DNA from 2 places in the Enterocloster citroniae genome. Region 1 is predicted to be linked to the other one. Evidence: a T-box and tRNA genes for the amino acid it is inferred to sense, from the RefSeq annotation. Region 1 holds a T-box; the other holds one or more tRNA genes.
The links. A T-box is a leader RNA that pairs with one kind of tRNA and senses whether it is charged. The one in region 1 lies ahead of leuS (leucine--tRNA ligase), so its partner is inferred to be a tRNA-Leu.
Positions count from the first base shown of each region.

Region 2: it encodes a tRNA-Leu, which carries the amino acid that the T-box ahead of leuS (leucine--tRNA ligase) is inferred to sense. The anticodon was not compared.

Region 1 covers NZ_JBEPLZ010000003.1:334,523-343,947, reverse strand. Annotated here, with positions in the region: gene leuS (leucine--tRNA ligase) at 1-2,247, opposite strand, end outside; T-box leader at 2,401-2,647, opposite strand; gene ABID13_RS05535 (4-fold beta flower protein) at 2,690-3,049, opposite strand; gene ABID13_RS05530 (DUF1538 domain-containing protein) at 3,237-4,775, shown strand; gene ABID13_RS05525 (P-II family nitrogen regulator) at 4,762-5,454, shown strand; gene ABID13_RS05520 (GGDEF domain-containing protein) at 5,522-7,081, opposite strand; gene ABID13_RS05515 (UvrD-helicase domain-containing protein) at 7,290-9,425, shown strand, end outside.
Region 2 covers NZ_JBEPLZ010000006.1:285,745-295,169, reverse strand. Annotated here, with positions in the region: gene ftsH (ATP-dependent zinc metalloprotease FtsH) at 1-713, shown strand, start outside; gene ABID13_RS10755 (glycoside hydrolase family 13 protein) at 1,289-3,409, shown strand; tRNA gene ABID13_RS10750 (tRNA-Leu) at 3,601-3,684, opposite strand; tRNA gene ABID13_RS10745 (tRNA-Tyr) at 3,781-3,862, opposite strand; gene ABID13_RS10740 (SulP family inorganic anion transporter) at 4,241-5,806, shown strand; gene ABID13_RS10735 (hypothetical protein) at 5,831-7,294, shown strand; gene ABID13_RS10730 (flavodoxin family protein) at 7,312-7,872, shown strand; gene ABID13_RS10725 (TIGR03792 family protein) at 7,922-8,302, shown strand; gene ABID13_RS10720 (SDR family NAD(P)-dependent oxidoreductase) at 8,324-9,055, shown strand; gene ABID13_RS10715 (dihydrofolate reductase family protein) at 9,067-9,425, shown strand, end outside.

The DNA of each region.
Region 1 (9,425 bases):
CACCTCAATCTCATCATCCTTCATGGCTTCCTCGTCACATTCCGGCCACTGGGCATGGAATACGCTGTCCGTGCCGCCCAGCTGCTGCCACAGTTCTTCTCCGATATGAGGAGCAAAGGGTGCCAGGAGAATGACAAATGTCCTCAGTGTCTCCTTGTCAATGCCGCCCTCCTTCTTTGCCAGATCGATCATCTTGTTGTTGTATTCCATAAAACCGGAGATAACCGTATTCAGGCTGAACTGGTTAAAGCGGTACTCAATATCGTATACCAGTTTATGGCGCAGCTTGATCATTTCCCTGGTAGCCTCTATCTCCTTGTCTTTGTTGTCCATCACAAGGTTCCAGAATCGGTTCAGGAACCTGGAAACGCCTTCGATCCCCCTGTCGTCCCACTCTGCATCCAGTTCAGGCGGTCCCACAAACAATTCATACAGCCTTAAGGAATCACAGCCATAGTCCCTTACCAGATCGTCAGGGGATACCACGTTGCCTTTGGACTTACTCATCTTGATTCCGTTTTTGCCCGTGATCATGCCCTGGTTAAACAGCTTCTTAAAGGGTTCGTCAAAATCAATGGCCCCGATGTCACACAGGAATTTTGTGTAAAAACGTGAGTACAGCAGATGGAGCACTGCATGCTCTACACCGCCGATATACATATCAACCGGCAGGTACTTGTCTGCCTTTTCCCTGGATACAAGTTCCTCTTTATTATGGCTGTCCACATAGCGCAGGAAATACCAGGAGGAACCAGCCCACTGGGGCATGGTGTTGGTTTCACGTTTGGCAGGCGCCCCGCAAACCGGGCAGGTGGTATTCACCCACTGGTCAATGGCTGCCAGAGGTGATTCTCCTGTTCCGGTAGGCTGATAGCTCTCCACCTCGGGAAGCCTTAAGGGAAGCTCTTCCTCAGGCACAGGCACGCAGCCGCACTTGGGGCAGTGGATAATGGGGATGGGCTCTCCCCAGTAGCGCTGGCGCGAAAATACCCAGTCGCGCAGCTTATAGTTAACCGTCTTGTGGCCGAATCCCTTTTCCTCGATCATATGGGGCGCTTCCTTTTTAAGGACAGCTGACTCCATGCCATTCCAGTCACCGGAATTGATCATGATGCCGCTTGCCTCCGTGTACGCCTCGGTCATATCTTCGATCTCAACGCCGTCCTTTGCAATAACCTGTACAATGGGAAGGCCGAATTTCTTTGCAAACTCAAAGTCCCTGTCGTCATGGGCAGGCACGCACATGATGGCTCCCGTGCCGTAGTCTGAAAGTACATAGTCGGACAGCCAGATGGGTGTCTTTGCGCCGTTTAACGGGTTGATGGCATAGCTGCCTGTAAACACGCCCGTCTTATCCTTGGCCTGCATACGGTCTACATTGGAGCGCATGGAGGAATCAAAAATATACTGTTCAACCGCCTCCCTGGTCTCATCCGTGGCCAGGCTCTTGGCCAGCTCGTGCTCAGGGGCAAGCACCATAAAGGTGGCGCCGTACAGGGTGTCCGGTCTTGTGGTGTAGACCGTGATCTTCTCCTCACGTCCATCAATGGGGAAATCCACCTCTGCGCCATAGGATTTACCAATCCAGTCTGTCTGCATCTTCTTAACTTTCTCAGGCCAGTCCAGCTTGTCCAGGTCATTTAACAGGCGCTCTGCATAGGCAGTGATCTTTAACATCCACTGGCGCAGGTTCTTTTTGGTCACGGCAGTGCCGCAGCGCTCGCAGCAGCCGTTTACCACTTCCTCATTGGCAAGGCCGGTCTTACAGGAAGGACACCAGTTAATAGGGAACTCCTTCTCATAGGCCAGGCCCTTTTTGAACATCTGTACAAAGATCCACTGGGTCCACTTGTAGAAATCAGGGTCCGTGGTGTTGACCTCCATATCCCAGTCATAAATGGCGGCAATCTGTTTGATCTGCTTTTTAATATTGGAAATGTTGGCTTCCGTGGACTTAGCCGGATGAACCCCCATCTTGATCGCGTAGTTCTCAGCAGGAAGGCCGAATGCGTCCCAGCCCATGGGATGGATCACATATTTTCCCTTTAACAGCTGGTATCTGCTCCACACATCGGAGATTACATATCCCCTCCAGTGGCCCACATGAAGGCCGCTGCCTGACGGATATGGGAACATATCCAGACAATAATACTTTTCTTTCTTGCCATCATTGACATTGATGGGCTTTTCCTCCCAGTTTTCACGCCACTTTTTCTCAATCGCGCTGTGATTGTACTGTGTTGCCATAATTTCATTCCTCCATTGGTTATCTCAGGGCAGGTGAACCATATAACATTCGGGACTTCTTACCCGCAGTGCGGTTCCGGCGGAGCGTTTTTTATATCATAGGGAACTCCAGAGAAATCTCCTATGATATAAAAAAGCCCTGCATCTCTATCCTCTAGAGACGCAAAGCCAATGTCCTCGCGCGGTACCACTCTGGTTCATGCCTTCTGACGCATGCACTTGTTCCTCTTATAACGGTAAGGGTTCCGTCCTGTCCTACTGAGATCCGATCCCGATGGGACATCTCCTTTGGGCCAGGCTACTCCAGGGCCAGTTCAACAACCTTCTGTCACCGGCTCACACCAGCCGCCGGCTCTCTGTATCCATAGGGTTATCTACTATTCCCTTTCTGCGTATTTGCACTAAAGCATAATTTAGCACATTTCCATGACAGTGTCAACCTCTACAGGCGAAAAAAGTCAGCTGCTGTCATCTCTGACCAGGCCGCTTTATAAGGGGTTCTGGCGCACCGGGCTGTCCGGGCATGCCGGTGGGGCTTAGCCGCCTTAGCCCACTTGGCCGGCGTCTCATGTCTGGAAGGTTTGGCCGGACCTCCGATACGCGCCTCATCTGTGAAAAGGACGCAGTAACCTTCCAGGTCACGGATCCATCCCCTGTCAAACCAACCGTACTGTAATCCTTCAAAACTGTAAACAGCTCCTTCAACAATATAGGCCGCTGGCGTTCCGTCAAACAGGTAGATGTGCTCCCTGTCCTTATCCAGATACGCTGCCGGCATTCCTTCCTTATTATAAAATGTCATGTCCCGGTTCTCCCATTTTCTTTTTTACAATGGATTTATTATACTACGCCCTTTCCCCACATTCAATCTTTATCTTTTCTTAACATTTTTCTAACGCCCCATTCACTTGCTTTGACCGTTGTCCCTATGCTAAGCTTTATATAAGGCATATCCTAAAACAAAATAACGGACAACAGGAGGTAACTTATTGAATCAGAAACTCAAAGAAAAAATCACAGAATCCCTATCATCTGTGCTGCCCGTTACCTGTATCGTATTGATACTTGGAATCACCATTGCCCCCATTCCCCTGGACCCGCTGATGCTGTTTTTGGCAGGGGCCGCTTTCCTTATTATAGGTATGGGATTTTTCACACTGGGGGTAGATATGGCCATGATGCCCATCGGGGAAAAGGTAGGGGCACAGCTGGCCAAGGCGAAACGACTTCCAATCATCATACTGGCATGTATTATCATGGGCGCAATTGTAACCGTTGCCGAACCGGACCTTCAGGTCCTGGCAGGACAGACGCCGGCCGTACCTGACATGGTACTGATCCTCACCGTAGCCGCAGGCGTGGGTCTGTTTCTGGCCCTGGCATTCCTCCGCTCCCTTTTCGGATGGAGCCTGTCCCATATTCTTATGGTCTGCTATCTCATTCTGTTCATCATGGCCTTCTATATTCCAGGTGACTTTCTTGCAGTGGCATTTGACTCCGGAGGCGTGACCACCGGCCCCATAACAGTTCCCTTTATCATGGCTCTTGGCATGGGTCTGTCCTCCATCGGCCAGGGGAAAAATCAGGACAGTGACAGCTTCGGCCTTGTTGCCCTGTGCTCCATCGGTCCCATCCTTTCGGTTATGATCCTGGGTTTTATCTACCAGTCATCCTCAGGCACCTATGAGCCAACGGTTATTCCCTCCATCAGCAATTCCCAGGATTTATGGCTGGCCTTTCAGAATGAGCTGCCCGAATACGCCATGGAGGTATTTACCGCCCTGTTCCCCATCCTGATATTCTTTATCATTTTCCAAATCTTTTTCTTAAAAATGCGTAAAAGACAGGTTGTGAAGATCCTGGTGGGAATGTTATACTCTTATATTGGACTGACGCTGTTCCTCACAGGGGTCAACGTAGGGTTCATGCCCGCGGGCAGTTACCTGGGCAAGCAGATCGCTTCCCTTTCCTACCGGTGGGTCCTGATCCCCATCGCCATGCTCATTGGTTTTTACATTGTAAAGGCGGAACCTGCCGTGCAGGTGTTAAACAAGCAGGTTGCGGAGGTGACGGGCGGCACCATATCCGAGGCAACCATGATGAAAGGCCTGTCCGTTGGAATGGCTCTTTCCCTGGGATTATCCATGCTTCGGGTCATGACCGGACTCCCTCTTATGAGCCTGCTCTTACCCGGCTATGCTCTGGCCCTGGGGCTGTCATTTGTGGTTCCTCCTGTCTTTACTTCCATTGCATTTGACTCTGGCGGTGTTGCATCCGGTCCCATGACCGCAACCTTCCTGCTCCCCTTTGCAATGGGCGCATGCGAAGCGCTGGGCGGGAATATCCTGACAGATGCATTCGGCATTGTGGCCATGGTGGCCATGACGCCCCTTATTATCATACAATTTATCGGCTTATCCTATGAGATCAAGACGAAAAGGGCAAAAAGCGATTCACGGCTGTCCTACGTTGATATGAACAGTGAATTTATCGAATTAGAAAAGGAGGACTCCGATGAACATGAATAGTATCAGATGGATGGCCGCCATTGTGGACCGGGGCAAGGGCAACAAGGCTGCATCCATTTTCCATGAACACCACCTGGAAATCCTTCTGGCAGTCAGGGGACACGGAACTGCCAGCTCCGCCATCATGGACTGCCTGGGACTGGATGAACCGGAAAAGGATCTGGTTCTGGGAATCGCAACCGGCACCGATGCCCATCAGGCAATGGAGGCTCTAAAACACAAGATGGAGTTTGACAAGCCAGGACATGGAATTGCATTTTCCATCCCGCTTTCAGGAATCAGTATTGCTGCTTCCAATTTTCTAAAGGATTGGGATACATCCCAGACACAGATCACAGCTTGTGCTAAGGAGGATACATCTATGCCAGACAGCAAACACTACGAATTAATCGCCACAGTTATCAATACGGATCTGTCCACACCGGTCATGGAGGCTGCCAGAAAGGCCGGCTGCCACGGTGGCACCCTTGTAAAAGCCAGGGAGATCGGCACCGATGAGGGAAAGAAGCTCTTCGGCCTGACCCTTTCCCAGGAAAAGGCCATCCTCCTTATCCTTACCCCTGTTTCCGGAAAACAGCCCATACTCAAGGCGATCTGCGAGACGGTACTGCAGGAGACCGGGGAACATGCGGTCGCATTTTCCATGCCGGTGGATGAGGTGCAGGGAATCAGCGGTTAGGATCTGACAAATAGGCCGGGCGGATGATTTTGCCCGGCCCTTGTCAACTGAGGGTATGTTTTTCAATCTAATAACTTTCTTCCATATCGGAAAATATCCACAATGTTTCCTGGGAACTGCTGAAATATGAGTTGCATCTCAGAACCCTGAGTTTCAACCGGCTTCCATCCCTCTTCTGATATATAAATCCAGGTATCTCATCCCCGTCCAGCATCATCTCCAGATTCCCATAATCGCAGAACTGTTCAAATAAACGGACGTATTCCGGCTCCACCATCCGGTTGGCATACATCAGCAGGGCCTTGCTGAAACTGTCCCTGGATTCCTCCAGCATTTTCTCAAAATAGGACGGAATAAAGATCCGGCGCAGGGTATCTGTTTCCAGATTCACAAAATAAACGCCTTTAAACACAGGTGCCAGAACCCGCAGGAAACGCTCCGCATCCCTTTTTTCAGTGATTACCCGTTCCATCTGGCTGTCCAATGACCGCTGCTGGCGCTCACCCCCCTGGGCGGAGTAATATTCCTCTTTACGCATCTGCATATCTGTCTCCGCAGCCTGGATTATCTCATTGATATCCAGACCCTCCTCCCTCCATTCAAGGCCCACGGAAATAGAATAGCCCGCACGCTCCACCGCCTGTCGGACATCCTCCAAATTCTCCGTCACTGTCTGATGCAGAACATCCCTACAGAGCACTACAAACTCATCTCCCCCAATGCGGAAGACGGATTCCCTGCCAAAATTCTTTAAAAGGATCGCCGCAACTGTTTTCAGCATGACGTCTCCTGCCTTGTGCCCTAAATGGTTGTTGATCTCATGCAGTCCGTTTACATCAATATAAACACAGGCAAGTGAAAGGGTATCCGGCTGCGTTAATGTCCGTATCGCCTTTTTATAGCTGTTTCTGTTCTGGATGCCTGTCAGCGCGTCCGTTAGCGCCTCTTTGCTTAAGATCTTATTGGCAGCCTCGATCTGCTGGTACTGCCTTCGGATGGTGATCTCATCCTTCTTTGACTGGATCCTGGAATTATACAGGCTGGTGGCGATCCCAATTGCCACCAGTGAGAGAAACAGGCTGTTCATCAGGTTATTATACGTATGGTTTAACCCTGCGGGATCAGGAAAATATGGCAGAAGCAGATTAAACACCAGAACATCCGCCAGAAACAGCAGCGCCGTCTTCCACGGCTTCATCATGGACAGGATGGCCAGGATCAGGATCACATAGTTATAGACCGTCAGTCCATTCCCCCCCAGCTGGTCATTCAGCGTGACGGCGATTCCCCAAAAGCTGAAAAACACCAAATAGGCGTGTTCAATCCAGAAATAATAACGGTGGCTGTTCTCCTTCTTTCTGTCAACCCAGGCCTGCCCTGCCATCACACACAATGTGACCAGGATCAGGATGAGATACATGAGAAAATAAGCGGTGCGCCTCGGTTTCAAGAAGGGGCCGCCCGGACGCAATGAAATGGAAACCAGCATGACCAGTTCATATATAATGATAAAAAGATGAAAAAAGAAGTTCCTGTTCACCACATCCCGGTGAAGGGAACATTCAATTTCATCAAAATCCCGGAGCCCGGCGTCTATTCCTAAAAGACACTTTAGTTTCATCCACATCCACATTTCACTCCTTCATTCCCCTTTGGGACATTCATCTCAAACGCCTGATACATGCCCTCTTTTTTAAAGTATATCATACTTTAGTTCCATGGAATATGTAAATTTCAATTTTCTCCCCCCACACGCTATTTCCATACTCATCCTCTTCCATTTTCCAAGAAATCCATTATAATTATTACTATCAAAGGAAAGCAGGTGCAATTAAATGTACATAGGCGATTTACATATCCACTCCCGTTATTCCAGGGCCACCAGCAAAGAGCTGACACCGGAGCATCTGGATCTCTGGGCCCGCAAAAAAGGGATTCATATAGTTGGAACAGGGGATTTTACCCACCAGGCATGGAGGGCTGAACTGGAGCAGAAACTGGAGCCGGCCGAGTCCGGCCTTTACGTGCTCAAAAAAGAATGGGAAATACGCCATTCCTCAGCTGCCGCCGGAAATAAACCACGTTTTGTGATTACCGGGGAGATCAGCTCCATTTATAAGAAGAACGGAAAGGTGCGCAAGGTTCACAGCCTGATCCTCCTTCCCAGCCTGGAGGCTGCGGAAGTTCTCTCCCGGCGGCTGGAGGCCATTGGCAACATCCACTCCGATGGGCGTCCCATCCTTGGTCTTGACTGCCATGATCTTCTGGCGATCACACTTGATGCGTGTCCGGAGGCGATTTATGTGCCTGCGCATATCTGGACGCCTCATTTTTCCCTGTTCGGCGCATTTTCCGGTTTTGATACCATTGAAGAGTGCTATGAGGAGCTGACGCCCCAGATCCACGCCCTGGAGACAGGGCTGTCCTCGGACCCGGCCATGAACTGGCGCCTGTCCGCTCTGGATTCCTATCAGCTGATCTCCAATTCAGATGCCCATTCCCCAGCCAAATTGGGGAGGGAGGCCAATCTGCTTGATATCGCCATGTCCTATGAAGGGCTTTACGGCGCGATCCAAAGAGGCGAGGGGCTGGCCGGAACCATCGAGTTTTTCCCGGAGGAGGGTAAATACCATTTTGACGGCCACCGCAAATGCCACCTGTGCCTGAGTCCGTCCCAGGCCAGGCAGTATAACGGTATATGCCCTGTGTGCGGCAGAAAGCTGACCACAGGTGTGCTTCACAGGATCGAACAGCTGGCCGACCGCCAGGAAACCTTCCGGCTGCCGGGCGGCAGGCCTTATGAGAACCTGGTACCCCTTCCTGAAGTGATCGCCGGCTGTATGGGCACCTCCTCCGGCAGTGTCAAGGTGGCGCGGCAGTATGAGCACATGCTGGAGGAGCTGGGAGATGAATTCCACATACTCAGGAAAGCGTCCCTGGATGATATCAGCCGGATCGGAGGCCAGCTCACAGCCCAGGGCATCCGCCATCTGCGGGAAGGGCAGGTGGAATGGAGGCCCGGGTATGATGGGGAATACGGCACCATGAAGCTGTTCGGGGCAGCGGAACTGGACAGCGTGGAGGGACAGCTGTCATTTATTCTGGATGAAGAGGATACCCCATCTGATGACAGCAGTCTCCTGTCCGCGGACCTGTCTTATGCCGGGGAAAGCAAACAGCCGCAGATGCTCTCTGCCTGCACCAGTGAACCGGATCCCATTTCCTCCGCTGTTGCTGCCCCCGTCATCCTGGATCCCTCTGACAACCATCCATCCCTGGCAGGACTCAACCAGGGTCAGCGCCAGGCAGTCCAGTCCATCGCCCCTGTAACCGCTGTCATCGCCGGTCCGGGCACGGGAAAGACCAAGACCCTGGTGTCCCGCCTTGCTTATCTTCTGGGTGAACGGGGCGTAAAACCCGGTGAGATCACCGCAGTCACCTTCACCAACAAAGCTGCCGAGGAGCTGCGCCAGCGTATCCACCAGCAGCTGCCGGGCAAGGGCCGCCTCACCCAGATGCAGGTGGGGACTTTTCACTCCCTGTGCTACCGGATGCTGCTGGCGGATGGGACCGACCTGGTCCTGGCCGATGAAGGCCAGCTGGAGGAATGCGCGTCTCAGACAGTGGAACAGCTGAGCCTCTCCTGCTCTGCCCGCCAGTTTCTCGCCATGGTATCCCTGCACAAATCCGGGATCCAGACCCCTGACATGGAAGAGGCATTCCGCCTGTATGATACACTCCTGGCAGACCGTCATATCATGGACTTTGACGATCTGCTCCTGAACGTACTGGAACGGCTGGAGTCAGAGCAGTCCAGCCAGCTCCGCAAAAAACACTTTTTCTATCTTCTGGTGGATGAATTCCAGGATATCAGCCCGGTCCAGTACCGCCTGATCCGTGCCTGGTGCAAGGGAGGCAAGGAATTATTCCTGATCGGCGACCCGGATCAGTCCATCTATGGGTTCCGCGGC
Region 2 (9,425 bases), on a different contig from region 1:
ACCTGGAGAACCTGATGAACGAGGCAGCCATTGTGTCTGCAAGGGAGAACCGCAGGTTCATCAAGCAGAGCGATATAGACCGGGCATTTGTGAAAGTGGGGATCGGCGCTGAGAAAAAGAGCAAGGTGATTTCTGAAAAAGACAAGAAGATCACCGCTTACCACGAAGCAGGCCATGCGATCCTGTTCCATGTGCTTCCCGATGTGGGTCCGGTACACACCGTATCCATCATACCTACGGGAATCGGAGCAGCAGGCTACACCATGCCCCTTCCTGAAAAGGATGAGATGTTTAATACCAGGGGGCGCATGCTTCAGAATATTATGGTGGACCTGGGCGGACGTATCGCAGAGGAACTGATATTTGACGATATCACCACCGGCGCATCCCAGGACATCAAGCAGGCCACCCAGATCGCCAGGGCCATGGTAACCCAGTACGGTATGTCTGATAAGGTGGGTATGATCCAGTACGGCGGTGATGATAATGAAGTATTTATCGGCCGTGACCTGGCCCACACAAAGTCATACGGCAACGGCGTTGCGGACACCATTGACAGCGAGGTGAAGCGCATCATCGATGACTGTTACCAGAAGGCCACGGATATCATCAAGCAGTACGATTATGTACTCCATTCCTGTGCGGCCCTGCTGATTGAGAAGGAAAAGATCAACCAGGAGGAATTTGAGGCATTGTTCGCTCCTGCACAGTGATCAGTTAATTGTGATCAATCATAAGAGAGACAGGGCGGTTCCCGGAAATGGGAGCCGCCTTCTGTATCCGCTGTCAGCTTTGTTGGGAGCGGGCATCTATGGGGCCTCGGAAACGTACTGGCAAGAGGCGGACAGGTGTTCCTGATCAGAGGAAACGGCTGTATCCTTCTCCTGGCCTTTGTGCTTATGGCAATAAGCGCAATCTTGGCAATGAACCTTTACTGGGAACGCTGGGCGGGAAATTCATAAGCCCCCCTCCTTTGTGTATTTTTACCACAAACATCCAGGAAAATAATTGATCTTTGTGCACACTTTTTCCGCCCCCTGTGCTATTATAATAAATGTAACCCCCCCCAATACATTATATAGTTTTTGCTACACCCCATAAGAAACGAAATACCTTCTCCTGAAAAGCCTGGCTACCCCGCCAGGCTTTTCACTTTGTGGCATCTATGCAAAAACGTCACCATTAAAGCGGTTTTTCTACTATTATTCGCCTTGTGCAAATAAAAAAATTCATATACAATAGATGATGGGAAAATGGATTTAAACAAATAAGGAAAAGGAAATCAACAGTGGGAGACAATATAAACCGACTTATCAACAGAGACGCCCTCTTTTCCTCAGAGACAGAGGATTACCGTTTTCCGGCTGAGCCGGACGCGGATGATGACGTATTACTTCGTATGCGGACCGGTAGGGGCAATGCAGATCATGTATATTATGTGGAGGACAAAGCAGAAGTTGAGATGGCCAAAGTGCTGTCCGATGATTTGTTTGACTATTATGAATATGAAATTACAGTAGGCACCGATCAGGTGCTTTATCACTTTAAAGTTGTATCCGGACAGGATGTCTGCCTTTATAACAGGCTGGGACCCGTGGATGATGGCCAGGCATGTTTTGATTTTAAGATCACACCGGGATTCCACACTCCTGATTGGGCCAAGGGCGCGGTTATGTACCAGATCTATGTGGACCGCTTTTGCAATGGCGACAAGGATAATGACGTGGAGTCATGTGAATATGTTTATATAGGACGCCCGGTACAAAAGATTGAGGATTGGAGCAGGAATCCTTCCGCCATGGATGTGGGATGTTTTTACGGAGGAGATCTTCAGGGAGTATGGGATAAGCTGGATTACATCAAGAGTCTGGGGGTGGAGGTCATTTACCTGAACCCGATTTTTGTATCTCCTTCCAACCACAAATATGACTGCCAGGATTACGAACACATCGATCCCCATTTTGGCAGGATCGTCAAGGACGGCGGAAGCCTGGTGGATAAGAATGCCACGGATAACAAGGGAGCGGAGAAATACATCATCCGCAGCGCGGGCTGGGAAAATCTGGAGGCCAGCGATGCATTTTTTGCAGAGTTTGTCCAGGAGATTCATAAACGGGGTATGAAGATCGTGCTGGACGGCGTATTTAACCACTGTGGTTCTTTTAACAAGTGGCTGGATGCGGAGGAGATCTATAAGAACTCAGGGGACTATGAACCAGGCGCTTATGAGACCAAGGACAGTCCTTACCACAGCTTTTTCCAGTTCCATGACGAGAGGGACCAGGCGTGGCCCTGCAACGCTACCTATGACGGCTGGTGGGGCCATGACACCCTGCCTAAACTGAACTATGAGAATTCCGGAAAACTGGTGGAATATATACTGAACGTTGCAAAGAAATGGGTATCACCGCCCTATTCCATTGACGGCTGGCGGCTGGATGTGGCGGCCGACCTGGGCCACACGGCGGAATACAACCACTCCTTCTGGCGCAGGTTCAGACAGGCGGTCAAGGAAGTGAATCCACAGACCCTTATACTTGCGGAACACTATGGGGATCCGGCAAGCTGGCTGGAGGGAGACCAGTGGGATTCCATCATGAATTATGATGCCTTTATGGAGCCGGTCACATGGTTCCTGACAGGGATGGAAAAACACAGCGACAGCTATAACGGCAGTGTGTGGGGAGACGGAGAGGCGTTCTTTAATGCCATGAAGTACCATATGAGCCGTATGCAGACCAACACAGTGCTCACTGCCATGAACCAGCTGTCCAACCATGACCATTCCAGATTCCTTACAAGGACCAATCAGGTAGTGGGGCGGACCGGCACCTTAGGGCCTGAGAAGGCTTCGGAGAATGTAAAGCTTCCCGTGTTCCGGGAGGCGGTGGTGATCCAGATGACATGGCCGGGCGCTCCCACTTTATATTATGGCGATGAGGCTGGTGTGTGCGGATGGACAGACCCGGACAGCAGAAGGACCTATCCCTGGGGCAGTGAGGACTTGGAATTGATTGAGTTCCACCGCTATATGACAGGCATCCACAACCGGCTTCCCGTGTTCAAGAAGGGCAGTGTAAAGCCTCTTGTGGCAAAGCACCAGCAGATCGCATTCGGCCGCATGTACCGGGAATACCAGGCAGTGACCGTGGTATCCAACAGCCCTGAGATCCAGATGATGGAAATTCCCGTGTGGCAGCTGGGTATCACGGATGATATGATCCTGGGCCGTCCCATACTTACCATGGAGAGCGGTTATAATGCGGGAATCATGATGTACCGGGTTAAAAACGGTTTGTTAAAGGTGAATATGCCGTCTTACAGCGCGGCGGTGTTTATCTCCAAGCCGGAAGATTTTTATCCGGTGGTGGATTCCAGGTTTGCAGATGGGGTTGGGGAAGAAAAGTAGAAGGAACAGAGTACTCCTGACAGGTAGTGTCAGGGGTACTTTTTCCTTCTGGTATCTCCGGAGATTTTTCCTGTGTATGGTGATTTGCATAAATTACGATGAAAATAAAAACAGATCCAAAACATGAGAGAGGGACAGCCGAAACCGGCTGTCCCTCTCTCATTACCTTAAAAATATCGAATTTGTTTTAATGCGGGTGGCCGGACTTGAACCGGCACGGTATCGCTACCGAGGGATTTTAAGTCCCTTGTGTCTGCCTATTCCACCACACCCGCATAAGCACAGGTGTACTTACTGTGCGTGCCACGGCTGAAAACCAGGACCTTTACGCGCAATGCACTGATGTCCTTAAGCTATAACTGACACGCTAGTGGGCGAAGGTGGATTCGAACCACCGAAGCTATAAGCAGCAGATTTACAGTCTGTCCCCTTTGGCCACTCGGGAATTCGCCCAAATATTGCTTTGACAAGCAGTGATTATAATACCACAGACAGGGGGAAAAATCAAGAGGTTTGCACAATTTTTGTACGTATCAGGGTGCATTTTAGGTGCTGGAACAGAGCACGATTCCGGTTGGATGGGGCAGTGGGGAAACGTCCTGAACTGTTACTATAATTTTTAATAAAAAGAGTATTGACAAATAAATAACGAAGTGATATATTAAAAAAGGATTCAGTATCCATTTTTTATTAAATAGTTTGTTTAATAGTTAAATAAAGTCCGGCAGATGCAGATTGCAGACATGAGAATAAGTGCACTTGCAAACGGCTATACACTTTTGTTGGCTAGTTTGTTTAATACATAAACAAATAAATGGAGAACATTTAACAATGGGAAGAGAAGGATTTAAATATCACTGGTGGGGCAAGGGCGATATTGATGCCTCCTTTGGGATCTTCTTTGATGGATTTTCAAAGATCCTGACAGCCACAGGTATCATGACAGTGGTGTTCGGCATGCCGGCGTCCATTGTCATCGGCAAGGTGGTGCCGGGGATCGGACTTGCCATATTCCTGGGAAATCTGTGGTACTTTTTTGAAGCCTCACAGCTGGCCGGCAAGGAAAAGAGGCAGGATGTCACATCCCAGCCCTTTGGGATCGGCGCATCCCAGCTTTCAGGCTGGCTGTATCTGATCATCGGCCCGGTGTACTGGCAGACCAGGGATGCCCAGCTGGCATTCCAGGTAGGACTGGCTGCTGCTTTTATCGGCGGCATGGTAGAGGTGGCTGGCGGTTTTGCAGGGAGATGGATCATCAATAATGTGCCCAACTGCGCGCTTATGGGAAATATGGCCTCATCGGCCATGGTATGGCTGTCCATTGTTGGACTGGCCATGGTGTTTGACAAGCCGGTGTATGGGCTTTTGCCGCTGTTCATTATTATCATCGATTACCTGGGCAAGGCGGATAAGCGGTTTGCCAAGATCCCCTCCGGAGTGGTGGCTATCCTGATCGGCACAGCCGCTGCCTGGGCGGGAGGATACCTGACTTGGGGCCAGTTTGAACAATCCTTTTCCAGTCTTGGGTTTTATCCCCCTTCCCTCAGCCTGGGGGATGTGACGGCTGGATTTAAGGGGATCGTGCCATTTCTTCCGGTGATCATCCCGCTCCAGATCAACAATTTCCTGTCCACTCTTCAGGGGCTGGAATCAGCCAGAATGGCGGGGGATGCATATCCGGAACGCCGGTCCATGATCATGGATGGGGTGTCCACCATTACCGGCTCCCTGTTTGGCAACCCCTTTCCCACCACGGTGTACTTCGGTCATCCGGGCTGGAAGGAGCTGGGGGCAAGGGCGGGATTTTCCCTTGTGAACGGTATCCTTTACCTTGTCATCTGCACCACGGGAATGACCGGGGTGCTGATGGCCCTTATTCCAACAGAGGCTGTGATGGTGCTTCTCATCTTTATCGGTTTTTCAGTGACCGACAGTACGTTCCGGTCCATGGATAAGAAATACTATCAGGTGATATTTTTATCCCTGATGCCCATTCTGTTCCAATACATGCAGACGCTCATCAGCTCGTCCGTGCAGGCGGCAGGGGCAGCCATGGAAAACATATCCTCCGCAACATTTGCCGAGTATTCCGTGCCCATTGAGGGCATCATGTATCTTGGGAACGGTGGTTTCCTCACCAGCCTTTTGCTGGCAGGTCTTCTGGCCTGTGTGGTGGACCGGCGCTACCGGATGGCAGGCGGGTTTGCCCTGGTGATGGCGGGCTGTGCGGCCATAGGAATGATCCATTGTCCGGAGATCGCGCTGCTGTCCGGTCCGGGGATCGTGTTTGGGATCATTTACCTTACGGTTGCCATTTTCCTGTTTTCAAAGGGATATTATTTTGAGCAGCAGACAGAGGAAAAAGGACCGCACCCCATGGTGCAGGATCATATATAATTTTCATTACAGGAGGAAATAAGTATGGGAAAGGCAATACCTTTTTTCAAAAAGGCAGACCTGGATGCATCCATTGGCGTGTTCTTTGATGGATTTTCCAAGGTAATCGTGGCGATCGCCATTTTAGCAGGCACATTTGGGCTGGATGGAAGGACCATCTTCGGCACCATGATGCCGGGTGTATTTCTCACCGTGGTCATCCTAAACGGAGGGCTTTGGCTCTATTACAGGAAGATAGCGGCTGACCGCAACGACCCGAACCTGACCGCGATCCCTGCCGGTCTGCAGGCAGGCCGTATGTTTATCTGGCTTTACAGCATCATGCTTCCGGTATTCATAAGCACAGGCAGCGCGGACCTTGCGTTTAAGACAGGCGTGCTGGCCCATCTGGTGGGCGGGATCATCTTTATTATCGGCGCATTTGTGGTTCCGGTCATCTTAAGGATCGTGCCGGCCGGCGCACTGTTCGGCTCCCTGGCCGGAGGGGCCATGGCATTCCTGATCATGCAGTCCATGAACGGCGTTCTGAAAATGCCTCTGGTGGGATGGCTGTCCCTGATGGTACTGTTTGTGATCTATCTGGGCAAGGTGGAGGTTAAGCTTCCCGCAGCCCTTATAGCCATTGTGATCGGCTCTGTTGTGGCGTGGATCAGCGGTGTCATGGGATTTGGCGCAGTGACGGAATCCCTGAGTAACCTGAGTTTCTACATACCACTCCCGGTACTGGACATTTTTAACCCTGACGTTATCAGCGCCATGATCCCATTCCTGCCCATTATCATTGTGTTTTCCCTGAATGAGGTCATCACAGGGATCCAGGCAGTGGAGCAGGCCAAGGAATGCGGCGATACCTTTTTTACAACAACCAAACCCCTTGTGCTGTGCGGTGTGGCCAGCATTGTGGGGGCATGCTTTGGAAATCCTCTGGCCGTGGGCCTGTACTGGGGATATCCGGGATGGAAGAAAATGGAATCCGGAACGGGATATCATCTTGGAATCGTTGCCCTGTATGCTCTGGTGGGACTGACCGGACTTTCAGCCATCATCAATGCTTTTATCCCTGAAGCGGTGGTTCTGCCTATTCTGGTATTTGTAGGAATATCCAGTTATTCCCAGGCTTTTGAGGTGGTGGATAAAAAGTATTATCCGGCGGTCATCATGGCTTCCCTGCCGGTTGTCATGGACTTTATTGTGGACAACATGAAGGAAGGCGCCCTTCCCGGATTTACGGCCTTTGACCCCGGCTCTGCATTTGTGGGACTTCTGGTGGGCTGTGTTTTCGTATTTATCATAGACAACAATTGGAAAAATGCCTCCATTACCAATGGGGCGGCCCTGGCCCTGACAGCAATTGGAATGATCCATTCCCCGGGGATACTGGGCACGGAAGGATATGCGCCGGATATGGGATTTATTCAGGTGTACATTGTGCTGATCATTGTATTTGCAGTAATGCATGTCACAGGTTTTAACAGGAAAAAAGCTTGAATCAGGAGGAAGTAAAGGTGAAGACACTTGTAATTATAGGAGCGGCAAGAAAAAACGGGCATACGCGCCAGATGGTGGATCTGTTTCTGGAGCACCTGGATGGTGAAAAGGAGATCATCGATGCCTACCGCACGGAAGTAAAGCCCTGTGTGGACTGCCGGTTCTGCTGGAAAAAGAAGGAATGTGCCATCAAGGACGGCATGCAGGAAATCTATCAGAAACTGGAGGAAGCGGACAACATCATCCTGGCCTCCCCCATGTATTTCCACTCCATCACAGGGAGGATGAAGTCCCTGATCGACCGTTTCCAGGTGTATTGGGCAGGTCATGTGAGAAATGATATGCCGGAAACATTTTTGCGCAAAGGCGCCATACTGATGGTGGGCGGCGCTCCCTCCTTTGAGAACCAGTTCCTGGGCGGGGAGATCGTGCTTAAGAACCTGTTAAATGATCTGAGCACAGAGTGTCTGGGCCAGGTCTGTCTGCCAAACAGCGACAGGGACAGTCTTGAAACCAGGCCTGATATCGCGGCGCAGGTTATTGCTTTGGCGGAAAAGATGAATCGGGCAGTAAAATAAGCCGTCCTGAACAGTTACAATAAAACAAACATAAATAGGAGGAATTATCATGCAGGGTTACACTTACACAAAGGGAGAGCATTATCCGGTAGAACATTTGGTTTTTAAGGTAGCGCCGGAGGACGTGGAGCATTATCTGGCGGTTGACCATGAGATCTGGACTTTAAAGGAGGCATATGCGCCTGGATTTGACCATATCCCCTTCCTTTACAAAGAGGTTTGGGTCAATGACAACAAGCCGGGCGAAATCCACTTCATCTTTGTCTGGGAGAGCATTGAGTCCTGGAGAAAGATCGATGACAAGGAATACCAGGCTAAACTGATCAAGGAGTTTGACGAGAAGTTCGGCCGGCCTTACGAGTTCATCCGCTGCGTGCAGAATGAGGAGAACTTCGGCGTTCACCGTGTGAGCCGTTTTGAGAGAATCTAGTAAAGGAGCGAGGAAAAGAATATGAGATTTGAAGATAAAGTAGTGATCGTTACCGGCGCAAGCTCCGGTATCGGTGAGGGAGTTGCCAGGAAATTCCTGGATGAGGGCGCTTTGGTTGTGGGATGCGGCATTGAGCCTGAGATGCATATTGAGAGCAGCAGGGCCATCTATGTACAGGCCAACCTTACTGAGTTTGCCCAGGCGCAGCATGTGGTGGAGGAAGCAGTGAAGGCATTCGGCAGGGTGAATAAGCTGGTGTGCTGCGCAGGGGTTACCTTTGTGGGTTCCCTGGAGACAACGGATTATGACACCTTTATGAGGGAGCTTTCCATTAACATGGGCGGCGTGTTCAATATGTGCAAGGCAGCCATTTCCGAGCTTAAGAAGCAGGAAGGTTCCACCATTGTGAACGTGGGATCCGACCTGGGAGTGCGTCCCATTCCGGAGCGCATCGGCTACTGCCCGTCCAAGGCTGGCGTTATCATGCTGACTAAATGCATTGCCCTGGAGTATGCTCCGTCCATCCGTGTGAATGCCATCCTTCCGGGACTGGTGCGCACACCTATGATCGAGCAGAGGTTTACAGAGGCAGAGGATCCAAAGGCTCTGGAAGAGTCATACGCAAGCCTGTACCCCCTGCACAAGATGGGGAAGATCGAGGATATGGCCAATGCCATTGCATTCCTGTCCAGCGATGAAAGCGGGTTTATCACAGGAGAGATCATGCAGGTCTGCGGCGGCAGTCTGATTTAAGGAGGAATGACATGGCAACATCTTTATTTAAAATGCCTTTTGATATTGAAAAGACCAGGGTGAAGCAGATCTACAGAAGCAGCTCCCTGGACCAGGCGCAGGTGGAAACCATAACATGTGAGGAGATGAAGGAAATCTACGGGGACCTGAAGTTTGAGGCTCTCCACGAGGACCGTCCCTATACATATACGTCCCTGGTCACATCCATTGACGGCAGGATCGCATTTACGGACGCACCCCAGGGGCCCCTCATTGCAAAGCTGAACAAGTATGACGGGGATGGGGCCGGCGCCGACTGGTGGATCCTCAACATGCTCAGGGCCGTGTCTGACGGAGATATCATTGGTGCGGGCACCATGAATGCGGAGAG